Regions from separate parts of the Bradyrhizobium sp. S3.3.6 genome, predicted to be linked through region 2. Evidence: predicted binding sites of a transcription regulator. Region 2 holds the regulator's gene; each other region holds the start of a gene.
The links. The regulator LexA, encoded in region 2, represses DNA repair genes until DNA is damaged. The targets are predictions, from matches to a motif close to TGTTCNNNNTGTGTTCNG.

Region 1 (4,500 bases), on a different contig from region 2:
TCGCCGGGCTGATCGACGTCTACAAGGGCTATCCGCAGGACAAGGACCGCGACCAGATCCGCCGCATCGCGCAGCAGCGCCTCGGTCTCGTCGTCGACTTCCTGCCGGCCGGCGACATGCCGCCGCCGGGACCAAAGCCGTTCTTCTCGCTGCTCGACCAGACGCTGTCGGTGCAGCTCGGCCGCCAGATCGGGCGCTCGTTCTGGATCGATACGGTCGGCCGCTCCAACCTCGTCGAGATCCGCATCCAGCTCGACGATGCCGTGATGCGCGTGTTCGCGCAGCGCAGCGCCGCCTACGCCTCGAACTCGGAAATCTTCCTGTTCTGGATGGTCGGGACATCGTCGATCCTGCTGATCGTGTCGGTGCTGTTCCTGCGCAACCAGATCAAGCCGATCCTGCGGCTTGCGGACGCCGCGGAAAGTTTCGGCAAGGGCCGCGAGGCGCCGAACTTCAGGCCGCGCGGCGCGCGCGAGGTGCGGCGCGCGGCGGGCGCCTTCCTCGAGATGAAGTCGCGCATCGAACGTGCGATGGAGCAGCGCACCGCGATGCTTGCCGGCGTCAGCCACGACCTGCGCACCATCCTCACCCGCTTCAAGCTCGAGCTGGCGCTGATCGGCGACAGCCCCGAGATGGAGGGCATGCGCAAGGACGTCGACGAGATGTCGATGATGCTTGAGGATTACCTTGCGTTCGCCCGCGGCGATTCCGGCGAGCAGTCGCAGCCGACCGACATGGCCCAGGCACTCGAGGAGCTGCGCAGCGATGCCGAACGCCACGGCCACATCGCGACCGTGACATTCAGCGGCCTGCCCGTGGTGACGGTGAAGCCGGCCTCGTTCAAGCGCTGCCTCGCCAATCTCGTCACCAATGCGGCGCGCTACGGCAAGGCGATCGCCATCTCCGGCCAGCGCGATCACCGCTACCTCACCGTGACCGTCGACGACGACGGCCCCGGCATTCCCGTCCATCTGCGCGAGGAAGTGTTCAAGCCGTTCCTGCGGCTCGACAACGCCCGCAACCAGGACGAAGGCGGCACGGGCTTAGGCCTAGCCATCGCCCGCGACATTGCCCGCTCGCATGGCGGCGACATCACGCTCGGCGACAGCCCGATGGGCGGATTAAGGGCGAGCGTGCGGATTCCGGTGTAGCTGCAGCAGCCCCCCGCCTACTTCGGCAGCAGCGCTTTCAGCTTATCGACATCGCGGACGTTCATCTTGAAGCCGCCGGGCATCACGATGTCGCCGGGCTTCTGGTCCGGCTTGCAGGCGCCGAGCCATTTCGCTTCGAGCGTCATGATGGAGTCACGCCCCGCGGCGCCGACCGCGCCACCTTGCGCATGCGACGAGGTCTTCACCGTGTAGGCCGAATTGAAATCGCCGGTGATCTCGGCGTGCGACGTCGTGGACATGCCGGCGACGCTGCACTCGGAATCGCTGACATAGCCGGTGGCGGTCTTCTTGACGTCCTGCTTGGAGCAGGCCTGCTTGGCCATCGGCGAGATGTTGCTGTTCATCTCCTTGTCGACAGCCTCGTCGGTGCAGTGCTGCATGGTCATTTCCGGCATCGCCGAGCCGGTCCTGACCATCTTCAATTCCCAGAGACCGGCCTTGCGTACCGGCAAATCGTCGGCCGAGGCGCTAACCGCCGACAACCCGAGACAAGCGACTGATCCGAGCAAAGCAAGCTTGCGCGTCATGCGAGGGACTCCGGCTGAGATGTCGTGGCGCAACCTCTGGCGTCCCGAAACGCCTCAGTAGAGCGTGCGGATCGGACGATCGGCGGCGCCATAAGGCACCCAGCGGCAGGCAAAGGAGAGGTAGCCGCCCTCGTAGGCCTGCACGGCGAGGAATTTCACCACCTTGCCATAGCGCGCACAATGATCCACCGCGACCTGGCGCGCATCGGTCTGCGTCGCCATGGAATAGGCGATGATACCGCCGGTGTCGTTGCCCTTGAAGGGCGGCACCGGAAGGATGTCGGCGCGCGCCGACTGGCTCGCCATGATCCCCAAGGCAAGAAGGCCCGCGGCTGCAATGATTCGCATTCCCGTCACTCCGATTGGCTGGCATCACTTTACGGTGCCGGACCGCCGCTGAAAAGAACGGATAGGCCGTTGGCTGCGACCTTATGGTCAACTCGTGGCCGAGTGTTGCCGCGCTGCACTTGACCTCTCCCGCCCTTCGCGTCACCGTCCTGCCTTCGCGGATCATGCTGTCTGGATTGCCCATGCGCGCCTCAACCTCCCTGAAATCGCTTCGCCTTGCCGCCGTTCTCGGCCTCATGTTCGGAGCGCTGTCGCTCGGTGAGGCAAGGGCCGCCAATCCGCTGGAGCTGAATTTCTGGCTGAGCGGGCCCCGTTATGACGGCAACGTCGCCGATTGCGAGAAGGCACTGCCGACGATCGCGAACCAGTTCTGGGAGAAGGAAAGCTCGTTCTGGAATTCGCCTTTGAAGATCGAGGGCTTTTCGGCCGTTCACGAGACCGCGTTCCGGCCTTGGGCGTCCGACAACATTCCGCGCCGCTACTGCACCGGCGAGGCCATGCTCAACGACGGCAAGATGCGCAGGGTGCACTTCTCGATCGTCGAGGACGGCGGCTTTGCCGGTTACGGCCAGGGCGTGGAATGGTGCGTGGTCGGGCTCGATCGCAACTGGGCCTACAATCCGGCCTGCCGCGCCGCCAAGCCTTAAGTCGAAGATCCCTGATTCGAACCGATCCAGCCGCCGATCGACGGCCGCCTGAATTTTGTTCTTGAAATGTTCTTGTTGCCTGCTAGGCTTATTGCACAGTCTAGTTGAGGGACGTCGCCATGTTTCATTTTAGATTGCATTCGCTCTCCCGCCTTGTGATCTCATTGACCCTTGCCGCGGGGCTGATCGCGCTGGCCGGCGGCGCGAAGGCGCAGGACAAACGGCAGAACGCGCCGGGCGAATTCGATTTCTATGTGCTGTCGCTATCCTGGTCACCGTCCTTCTGTGAGGAAGCGGCCGAGCGCGGCCGCGGCGGGGGGCGCTCGAATATCCAGTGCGAGGGACGGCCTTATTCCTTCGTGGTGCACGGGCTGTGGCCGCAATATGAGAACGGCTTTCCGGAATATTGCCAGCGGCCGTCGCCGCGGCTGAACCGCAACATCGTCTCCTCGATGCTCGATCTGATGCCGGCGCCGGGGCTGATCTTCAACGAATGGGACAAGCACGGCACCTGCTCGGGGCTGACCGACCGCAACTACTTCGAGACGATCCGCAGGGCGCGCGCCGCGATCAAGATTCCGGCCGAATATCTCGATTTGTCGCAGGCCAAGACCGTGGCGCCGGGCGAGGTGGAAGAAGCCTTCGTCAAGGCCAATCCGGGCCTGAGCAACGCAGCCGTCTCGGTCACCTGCAACCGCACCCGGCTCTCCGAGGTCCGCATCTGCCTCAGCAAGGATTTGCAGTTCCGCGCCTGCGAAGAACTCGACCGCCGCGCCTGCCGACGCGACCAGGTGACGATGCCGCCGATCAGGGGTGGGTAGTTCAGGCTGTCGTGCCTCTTTGCTCAAGCCATCGCGTGGCGTAGTGCTCTTGCATGAACTATCGTCACGCCTTTCACGCCGGCAACTTCGCCGATGTCATCAAGCACATCGTGCTGGCGCGCATCCTGACCTATTTGCAGGACAAGCCGGCCGCCTTCCGCGTCATCGACACCCATGCGGGTGCCGGCCTCTATGATCTCGACAGCGACGAGGCCCGCCGCAGCGGCGAGTGGCTGACGGGAATCGCGCGGCTGATGCAGGCGCGCCTTTCGAACGAGACCGTCGCGCTGACCAAGCCGTACATGGACATCGTCCGCGCCTTCAATCCGAAGGGCGAGCTCAAGGCCTATCCGGGCTCGCCCTTGATCGCGCGCGGCCTGATGCGGCCGCAAGATCGCCTTGTGGCCTGCGAGCTCGAGCCGAAGGCACGCAAGGCGCTGATCGGCGTGTTGCGGCGGGACGAACAGGCCCGCGTGGTCGATCTCGACGGCTGGATGGCGCTGCCCGCGTTCGTGCCGCCGAAGGAGCGGCGCGGGCTCGTGCTGATCGACCCGCCGTTTGAGGCGAAAGACGAGTTCGAGAGACTGGGCGAGGCCTTCTCCACCGCTTATGCGAAATGGCCAACCGGTATCTATGTAATCTGGTATCCCGCCAAGAGCCGGCGCGCCACCGACGCGCTGGCGCAACTGGTGGCGCGGACCGCGGCTGCAGCAAAGACTCCGGGAAAATGTCTGCGGCTCGAATTCAGCGCCGCGCCGCAGATGGACGGCGCACCTCTCACGTCCGCCGGGCTGTTGATCGTCAATCCGCCCTATACGCTGCAGGGCGAGCTCAAGACGATCCTGCCCGAGCTGGAAATGCCGCTCGGCCAAGGCGGCGCTGCCAGATTCCGATTGGAAGTACCAAAGCCTTACCCCTAAAGCGCCGCCATTCTTGGGAAAAAGATGCAGTAGCGGTAGTCAATCTGCAAAGAACCGTATTATGC
Region 2 (4,500 bases):
GCGGCAACATCGGCACGACTGCCGCTTTTCTGCTCTTGCTCGTTCCGTGACGCTGCGCTGAGATGCCTCATTGCATTTTGAGGCATTTGTCTTGGGTACGGACGATATTTCCAACGAATCCGTATTGGACCTCATCGGCGCCATCTACGAGGTTGCGCTCGACGGAAGCCGCTGGGAAAATGTGCTGACGCGCATCGACGACGCCATCGGCGGCCGTACCCTGTTCGGCGTCTTTGATCCCGCAAGCGGCCTCTCCAGCCTGCTGTCGCCACGCATCGACCCCGACCGCGTGCAAGAGCTACTCGGCTGGGCCCCGCGCAATCCCCTGTTGCCGCTTGGCATCGGCCGGACGCCCGGCGAGGTCTTCACCATCGGCGACTTCATCACACGCGATGAGTTCACCCGCAGCGATTTCTACAACGAATGGTGGCAGCCGGGCGGTTTCGACACCGAACCGTTGACGACGAATCTGCTGGTCGATCACAACGCCACAGGCATCCTGACCAGCCATCGGCCGTCCAATTTGTCTCCGTATGACGACAAGGCGCGGCGGCTGTTTGCAACGTTGGCGCAGCATCTCGTACGCGCCGTTGCGATCCAGCGGCGTACCCACCAGCTCGACATCGCCGGCCGCGCGGCGCTGGCGGGCCTCGACGGCCTCGATCAGGGTTTCATTCTCGCGGACGCCCAGGCCCGCCCGATCTTCGTCAATCGTCGCGCGCGCGAATGGCTCGACGCCGCCGACGGCATCGTGATCGACGCGGGCGCGCTGAGCGCCATCACCAGCGACGATGGCCGTTGTCTGCAAACGCTGGTCGGTTCGTGCAGCATCGATAATCCCGATCGCATCGGAGGCGAGATGAGCCTGCGGCGGCTTCCCGGCCGCATGCCGCTGCACGTGCAGGTAACGCCGGTCGGCAGCGATTGGGCGGAGAGCTCGGTGTCGCTCGCCTCCGGCTGGCGATCGAGTGCGATGGTGCTGATCACCGACCCCGAGCCGGACGCGAGATCAAGACTCGACGCCCTACGCGCGCGTTACGGCCTGACCCGTGCCGAAGCGGCCTTCGCGCTCGAGATCGTCAAGGGCGGCGGCCGCAAAGCCACGGCCGAACGGCTCGGCATCGCGGACGGAACCGCGCGCAGCCATCTGTCGAAGATCTTCGACAAGACCGGCGTGGGGCGACAGGCCGAGCTGGTGCGGCTGTTGCTCCAGAAATAGCTGCGTCCGCGCGTATGCGCATCCGTTTTGCCTCAACGGCCACAGTCGGCTAGAACGCTGGCCGCGACCTGATTGTCGCGTTGCCCAAGCAGGAGCTTTCAGCCGTGGCCCTCATGCCGGTTTCCGATGCGCTTGCCGCGGTGCTCGCCGGTGCGGAGCCGCTGGCTGAAGAGATGGTTGCGCTCGATGAGGCTTGGCACCGGGTGCTGGCGCGCGATCTCGCCGCACGGCGCACGCAGCCACCGCAGGCGATGTCGGCGATGGACGGCTATGCCGTCCGCGCGGCCGATGCAGCCAGGGTCGATGCGCAGCTCAATATCATCGGCGAGGTCGCTGCCGGCCGGCCGTTTGCAGGAACTGTCGGTGCCGGCGAAGCCGTCCGGATCTTCACCGGTGGCGTCGTTCCCGACGGCGCCGATGCGGTCGTGATCCAGGAGGACACCGTCGCCGACGGCAAGCGCATCGCGATCAAGGAAGCCGCCGTCGCCGGGCGGCACATCCGCCCGGCCGGCATCGACTTCCGCGAGGGTGACGTGCTCCTGCGCAAGGGCGCCCGGCTGACCGAGCGCGACCTCGCGCTTGCCGCCGGCATGAATCACCCGCAGTTGGCGGTCCGCCGCCGTCCGAAGGTCGCGATTCTCGCAACCGGCGACGAGCTGGTGATGCCGGGTACGACGCCCGGTCATGGCCAGATTGTCTATTCCAACGGCTATGCCCTGCATGCGCTCGCCCGCAGCGAGGGGGCCGACACCATCGACCTCGGGATTGCCGCCGACACGCTTGCCGCCACCACCGCCGGCATCCGCCGCGCCCGCGATTCCGGCGCCGACATCCTGATCACGACGGGCGGCGCCTCGGTCGGCGACCACGATCTGGTGCAGCAGGCGCTCCGCGACGAGGGCACCTCGATGGCGTTCTGGAAGATCGCGATGCGGCCGGGCAAGCCGATGATGAACGGGCAGCTCGGGGCGATGCGCGTAATCGGCCTGCCCGGCAATCCCGTGTCATCCTACGTTTGCGGCTTCCTGTTCATGGTGCCGCTGATTCGTGCGTTGTCGGGCCGTTCGATGGTTCATCACCGCCGCGAACGCGCCGTGCTCGGCCGCGACGTCGGCGCCAATGACCAGCGCGAGGACTATCTGCGCGCCCGCCTGGATGTGCGTGATGACGGCACGCTGATCGCCCTTCCCGTCAATCACCAGGACTCCTCGCTGCTTGCGAATCTCGCTGCGGCACAGGCACTTCTCGTGCGCGCACCGTTCGCACCGAGGGCCGAAGCGGGAGCGCCCTGCGAGGTGCTGCGACTGCCCGTCTGAGCGCATTGTTCGCATGCGTTCCGCGAACTTTGTCGCGTTCACGGTAAATTAAGCAGTTGCGGAACAAGTATCGAACATATAGTGTCCGTTCATGATTTGTTTCGAGCATGTAGCGGCTTATTGCTGACTTCAGCGTCTCGGAATCGAACGACATCAACCGGGGGATTTTGGTCGAGATGTTAACGCGCAAACAGTACGAGCTCCTGCGGTTCATCAGTGAACGTCTGAAGGAAAGCGGCGTGCCGCCCTCCTTCGACGAGATGAAGGACGCGCTCGATCTGCGCTCAAAATCAGGCATCCATCGCCTGATCACTGCGCTCGAGGAGCGCGGCTTCATCCGCCGCCTGCCCAACCGCGCCCGCGCCATCGAGGTGATCAAGCTGCCTGAGCTCCAGGCCGCCGCTGGCAGCCGCCGCGGCTTCACGCCGAGCGTCATCGAGGGCAATCTCGGCAAGGTGCGCCCGGCGTCGAGCCTGCCGGCCGACGAGGGTGAGCGTCCAGTCGCAGTGCCCGTGATGGGCCGGATCGCGGCCGGCACGCCGATCGAGGCTTTGCAAACCCGCAGCCACACCATCAGCGTCCCGCCCGACATGCTCGGCTCGGGCGAGCATTACGCGCTCGAAGTGCGCGGCGACTCCATGGTGGAGGCCGGCATTCTCGATGGCGACATGGCGCTGATCCAGCGCAACGAGAGCGCCGATACCGGCGACATCGTGGTCGCCCTGATCGACGACGAGGAAGCGACACTCAAGCGTTTCCGCCGTCGCGGCGCCTCGATCGCGCTCGAGCCGGCCAACGCGGCCTATGAGGTTCGCATCCTGCCGCCCAACCGGGTCAAGATCCAGGGCAAGCTGATCGGGCTGTACCGGAAGTACTGATCGCGTCGCTATCGGCGAGCGCAATCAACGATTGGAGCGGACGATTGTCCGCTCCGGCTGGGTAGTCTTTCTGGTTTTGCACAGATTATCCGGCCCCTTCTCCAGCGCTACATCCTCGGCACGCCGCAACGAAGCACGCATTGCTTCGCAGGGCCTTTGCCAGACCGAGGAGACCAACATGCGCAAGATCATTTTGAGCACCGTCACGATGACGCTGATCGCAGTATCAGCGTCGCAGGCCTTAGTGTCGCAAGCCTTGGGCTCGCAAGCCTTGGGGTCGCAAGCCTTGGGGTCGCAAGCCTTGGCTGCGCAGCCGCAGCACCACGCTCGCAAAGCACCGCGCGCAACGACCGAGCAATTCCGCAATGCCCGTAACGCCGTCGCGCAGCCGGCTTGGCAATATTCGGGCTGGTCAGCGCCAGCCGGCCGCTGAAGCAACGCGCTCACCGAATGCGCGGGAGCAGGCTTTGTTCCTCGTGCATTTGAAAAAGATAATGTGATCGCGCTCTGCTGATGCGAGCCGCAGATTTGCCCACAAACAAGCATAAGATGAGCTTCCACTCTGATAGGGGCCTGCGCCTCCGAGACAGAGGCGCGGGTGCTCTATCCTGATTGAGGAGCACCCGATGTGTGACTATAGCCTGCATGCCGTCGCGACGCGTCCCGCAGAAGTTGGCGAGACGATCGTCACGACAACGTTCCGCGGCACCTCGACGCGCGGCTTCGCCTCCGAAGCCGACATGTCCGTCGCGGTTTGCCTGCTGCCGGGAACGGAGCTCGCCTTCGCCGACAACGTCCGCTACGACAATCGCTGGATCTGGACGCGCACCATCAACTCGCGCGTCGGCAAGTTCGGCAAGGTCGATCCGCACATTCCCGACCGCCATCACGACGCGATCGAATTCCCCGACGGCAAATACGTGCTGGTGACGCAGCTGGTCGAAGGCCAGCGCGCAACCGTGCTGCAACTGCCCGTGACCCAGCCGCTCGGCGAGCGCGAGCACAAGCCGCAGGTCGCCGACAGCCGCTCCACGTCCCCGCGCCTGCCGATCGGCTAAGCCGTCGATCTCAGTCATCGGCCTGCAGG
Region 3 (4,500 bases), on a different contig from region 2:
AGCCAAGAGGTCGATCAAGGCCGGCCTCAGCATCAGCAGCGCATTCAGATCCCTGTGAACGAGTTCGGCGCAAGTCTCGGGCGTCGGCGCAGCGTAGGCCTGCCAAGCCATACTTGCTGTTTCAAGTTCATCTGCGGTCACGCCGATGGTGGGGATATGGGGCAGCGACTTGGCGATAGAATTTGCGTCCTCTGTGATGAGATCGAAGGCAATCAGGCGTAGTCTTGCCTTAGCCAGAATCTCTGGGTGGGAGCGGAGGTAATCGAGAAGCCAGATCAGCTGGAGCTGATCATTAGGATTCCGATCAAACCACAATTCCACAACGTCGCAGGGCTGGCAGAACGCGACCAGAGAGAGATGTCCAGTCTCTTTGACAGCTTGAGGCTTTCGTCCGACGTAGTCCGACCAGTGCCTGCCCGGCTTTGCTGGCTCCGAACGGGCGGCGACATAGACTGCGAGTTCGTCGAGAGGCAAAGGCCCATCAACAAGACGGAACATGAACGGAATGACGGCCTCGGCGAGGCCCGAGCGCATGAGATCGCTCCCGGATGAACCCGTCAAAATCACACGCCTCATCAAACCACCTGATCAACGAAACGCAAAAAGAAACGGGCACTGATGACGTCGGCAACTCAACGTCCTCAGCGCCCGCTCCTCGCGAAAAGTTCTTCGCGGTAAGCTTACTCGTCCGCGGGCTCTTCGCCGTCGGCGTCGCGCTCGGGGCTGCCGGCCAGAATCTGCTCGGCGATCAGGCCGGAGTTCTGGCGGATCGAGGTCTCGATCTTGGCGGTGATATCGGGATTGGCCTTCAGGAACGCCTTCGAGTTCTCGCGGCCCTGGCCGAGGCGCTGGCTGTCATAGGAGAACCATGCGCCGGACTTTTCGACGATGCCGGCCTTGACGCCGAGATCGAGGATCTCGCCCATCTTGGAGACGCCTTCGCCGTACATGATGTCGAATTCGACCTGCTTGAACGGCGGCGCCAGCTTGTTCTTCACCACCTTGACGCGCGTGGTGTTGCCGACCACTTCGTCGCGTTCCTTGATCGCGCCGATGCGGCGGATGTCGAGGCGGACCGAGGCGTAGAATTTCAGCGCGTTGCCGCCGGTGGTGGTTTCCGGCGAGCCGTACATCACACCGATTTTCATACGGATCTGGTTGATGAAGATCACCATGGTGTTGGACTTGTTGATCGAGGCCGTGAGCTTGCGCAGCGCCTGGCTCATCAACCGCGCCTGAAGTCCCGGCAGCGCGTCGCCCATCTCGCCCTCGAGCTCGGCCTTCGGCACCAGCGCCGCAACCGAATCGATCACCAGCACGTCCACCGCGCCCGAGCGCACCAGCGTGTCGCAGATTTCCAGCGCCTGCTCGCCAGTGTCCGGCTGGGAGATCAGAAGTTCGTCGATATTGACGCCCAGCTTGCGCGCATAGACCGGGTCGAGCGCGTGCTCGGCGTCGATGAAGGCGCAAATACCGCCCTTCTTCTGCCCTTCCGCCACCGTGTGCAGCGCCAGCGTGGTCTTGCCCGAGGATTCCGGCCCGTAAATCTCGACGACGCGCCCCTTGGGCAGGCCGCCGATCCCGAGCGCAATGTCGAGCCCGAGGGAGCCGGAGGACACCGCCTCGACATCCATCGAGCGGTCGTTCTTGCCGAGCTTCATCACCGAGCCCTTGCCGAACTGGCGCTCGATCTGGGAGAGCGCGGCAGCGAGAGCTTTACTCTTGTCCATGGAGGATCCTTCGACGATACGCAGGGCAGTGGTGGACATCGGGTCGTGCTCCTTATGGCGAGGATTCGGGTGCGGGACAAACGATTGGCGCAGCGGGTCGTCGATAAAAGTAATGTACCCCATTTGTTCTAGGTTCGCAATATGTTCTTTTGCGGAATTTGGTACTGGCCTGCTCCCGGCCTCAGCGGCCTGGCTAGCTTGAAAATCACAGTGGCTTGATTTGGCTTTGTCGGACACCGAACAGACGGAGCTCTACGGCCGATTTTAGATTCGTGGGGCCGGAAAATGGAGGACCGCGCCATGCAACGAAGGCGGATCAAGCACACGACGTCCTTTGAAGAACGATTGGCACAAGAAGCCAGACGGTTCAAACAGGCGGCCGAAAAAGAGGCTCCAGGCAGCACCGCTCGCGAACTGTTCTTGCGCAGGGCCCGCCAGGCCGAGACGGCTTCGCATATGAATGCGTGGCTGACCTCACCCGCTCTACAGATTCCCAAAACAGATGTGCAGCAAGACAACTGAGGCAGGCAGTGCCAATGAGCGAACCCGCCAAAGGCTGCCCATCGACTATGGTTCCGGATTTGGATGATGAGGCCGAAGTTTTGCGCGTCGCGAAGGTCACGGCGTTGAAAACAGGCCGGATGGTGACTGTTCGAGATGCGGACGGCCTCAAGATTGAGACTGTCTCCCCTATCAAACACTAGCGCTGGCGATGAACCGGGAAATCCTAATTTTCAGCGCTTCGTTGGTGTGGTTAGCCATTGTGGCAATCGGTTGCGTTTACGTGCTGATGCAATAGGGCCGCCTCATTCACGACAGGGGCATGGGATGCGGCGGAGGTGGCGCGCGCGGCCGCCCTGCGGGCGTTCCGTCCGGGCACGATGAACCACGATGAACCTTGGCACGGCACGACAGACACACCGGTATCGGGATTTTACATTTCCCCTCCCGGGGCTGGAAAGCCGCCGCCTGCGTCTCATTTAAGCGGGCGGCGTTTTATTTTTCCGGGGCCGCACGCGCCGTCATCATTCCGCAATCTTGTGGCACCGAACCTTTCCGTGGCTGCCGACTTGAAAAGGGGGCCGCCACCCATGGGGGATTGGATCATGACGGAAGACACGCAGCACCATGCTGTCAGGCGCAATTCTCTGCTCGAGGCGGCGCTCGAGGAGATGGCGAAGTTCGAGCGCAAGGAAATCGAGTTCCGCAAAAAGGACCGCGCGGAGCGTGCCGCCGACCTCCGCCTGCCGCTGGACGAGATCAAGGTGCATTAGGAAAGGTGCATTAGGAAACGCCAGCCGAAACAGGCCGTTGCCTACTGTGCATGGGGTTGTTTTCGCAGCTTTTGGCGGCACGTGCCGCCAAGGCCGCCGCTACATCAACGCCAGCAGCACGATGCCGATGACCAACACCACGAAGCCAGCCGCCGTCGCGGCGGCAAATGACCGCTCTACCTTGTCCATGATGCCACCCCGCTAGCAGCGCGCCACGTTTCCCCCATGGCTTCGCCGTGCCCGCAAAGTGTCGCCAACGGATGTGTCTGAAGTTGTGCGGGGGGATGTCTGAATTGGGACGTGAGAGCGGCTCTCGACGTGGCCGCAAGCCCCGGTCTGTCAGGCTGTCGTAAGCTGAACGGGCTAGGGTCGTCCGGCTATGGTGTTGCAGCCCAGCACCTCAGCCTCCAATAACCTTCTACCCCGCCCGGCTCTCCCCTGGCGGGGTTTTTTCTTGCGCGAGCACGGATCCATCGCGCGTGCTCCGCGTATGCCTCCGTGGTTCTCCGACCATGAACGGAGTTCCTGGCCGGGTGGCCGCGCGCGTGAAAAAGCATCCGTCGGTTCCATTTTCGGAATCCGATTTCGCTTGTTTCGAACGGCGCGCGCTTGCTGAATTCCGATGAGCCACCTGCGACTTGGCGGCAAATTTTGCTTGTCGCTGGAATATTGCGACGGCCAACATGTTACCCGACATGGCGAGGTGAATCGTGGAGGTGACCATGAATCACAGGGGCGTTGAGTTCACGGTTGCAAAGACGGCGATCCCGGGCGTCTGGCAATGGCAGTTCCGGATCGGCGACGAGACCAAGACAGGCAAGACCGAGACGAAGATCGACCTGCTGGCGATCCGTCGCGTGCAGCTGCGCATCGATCGGGAGCTGAAGGCGATCGGCCGCAAGACGGCCTGAACGAGACGGCCTGAACCGGCGGGTTGAGAGGCTGGACCAGGGCTAGTCGGCGCTGGGCAGCCGCCGCATAGTGAATTCGATGTCCCCGCCGGGCAGCTCGCGCCAGCTCTCGACTTCGCTCATGTAGCCGGCCTTGGGATAGCGCGCGAAGAAGGCCTGCGCCCTTGCCCGTGCGGCCGCACGCGGCAGAGTAAAACTCTCGCGCAGATAGCCGTCACCGGCCTTGTCGCCCGATCCAGCAGCCGGCTTGTGCCGGCGCGCCATCCGCTCGGCGAGGTCCCGCGGGCGATCCGCCATCTCCTGCCTCCTCAACGCAACACTACGAGGGAATGTAGGATCAGGGCCAGGCCAAGGGGAGTCCCGAAAGGAGGCGTCACCCGCCTCCGGAGCCATGGTCAATTGGCGGCAGTACCGGCCTTGGTCTTCTTGGGCGCGCTGGTGGCGGCCGAGGCCTTCGGCGCGGGCTGCTTCGGCTGGTCGGCGCGCATTCCGCCCCAGGGATCGCTGGACGCCTTGGCGTCCGGAATCTTCTTCAACGTCTCCTTGTAGGCCTTGTCGCGCGCGGCATCTGCGGCCTTCTCGTCC

Region 1: ABID59_RS03255 (ribonuclease T2 family protein) is a predicted target of LexA. The motif match lies at 2,751-2,768, and genes of this name have one in related genera.
Region 3: recA (recombinase RecA) is a predicted target of LexA. The motif match lies at 1,862-1,879, and genes of this name have one in related genera.

Annotation. Positions count from the first base shown of each region.
Region 1 is NZ_JBEPOT010000001.1:669,609-674,108, forward strand. Features, by position in the region: gene ABID59_RS03235 (ATP-binding protein) at 1-1,151, shown strand, start outside; gene ABID59_RS03240 (DUF3617 domain-containing protein) at 1,169-1,699, opposite strand; gene ABID59_RS03245 (hypothetical protein) at 1,754-2,047, opposite strand; gene ABID59_RS03250 (hypothetical protein) at 2,230-2,694, shown strand; gene ABID59_RS03255 (ribonuclease T2 family protein) at 2,814-3,515, shown strand; gene ABID59_RS03260 (23S rRNA (adenine(2030)-N(6))-methyltransferase RlmJ) at 3,569-4,435, shown strand.
Region 2 is NZ_JBEPOT010000002.1:768,730-773,229, forward strand. Features, by position in the region: gene ABID59_RS08305 (helix-turn-helix transcriptional regulator) at 92-1,219, shown strand; gene ABID59_RS08310 (molybdopterin molybdotransferase MoeA) at 1,324-2,535, shown strand; gene lexA (transcriptional repressor LexA) at 2,712-3,413, shown strand; gene ABID59_RS08320 (hypothetical protein) at 3,592-3,846, shown strand; gene ABID59_RS08325 (hypothetical protein) at 4,040-4,471, shown strand; gene ABID59_RS08330 (ComEC/Rec2 family competence protein) at 4,482-4,500, opposite strand, start outside.
Region 3 is NZ_JBEPOT010000004.1:572,451-576,950, forward strand. Features, by position in the region: gene ABID59_RS15450 (hypothetical protein) at 1-534, opposite strand, end outside; gene recA (recombinase RecA) at 681-1,769, opposite strand; gene ABID59_RS15460 (hypothetical protein) at 2,016-2,252, shown strand; gene ABID59_RS15465 (hypothetical protein) at 2,267-2,434, shown strand; gene ABID59_RS15470 (hypothetical protein) at 2,837-3,004, shown strand; gene ABID59_RS15475 (hypothetical protein) at 3,727-3,915, shown strand; gene ABID59_RS15480 (hypothetical protein) at 3,958-4,212, opposite strand; gene ABID59_RS15485 (hypothetical protein) at 4,311-4,500, opposite strand, start outside.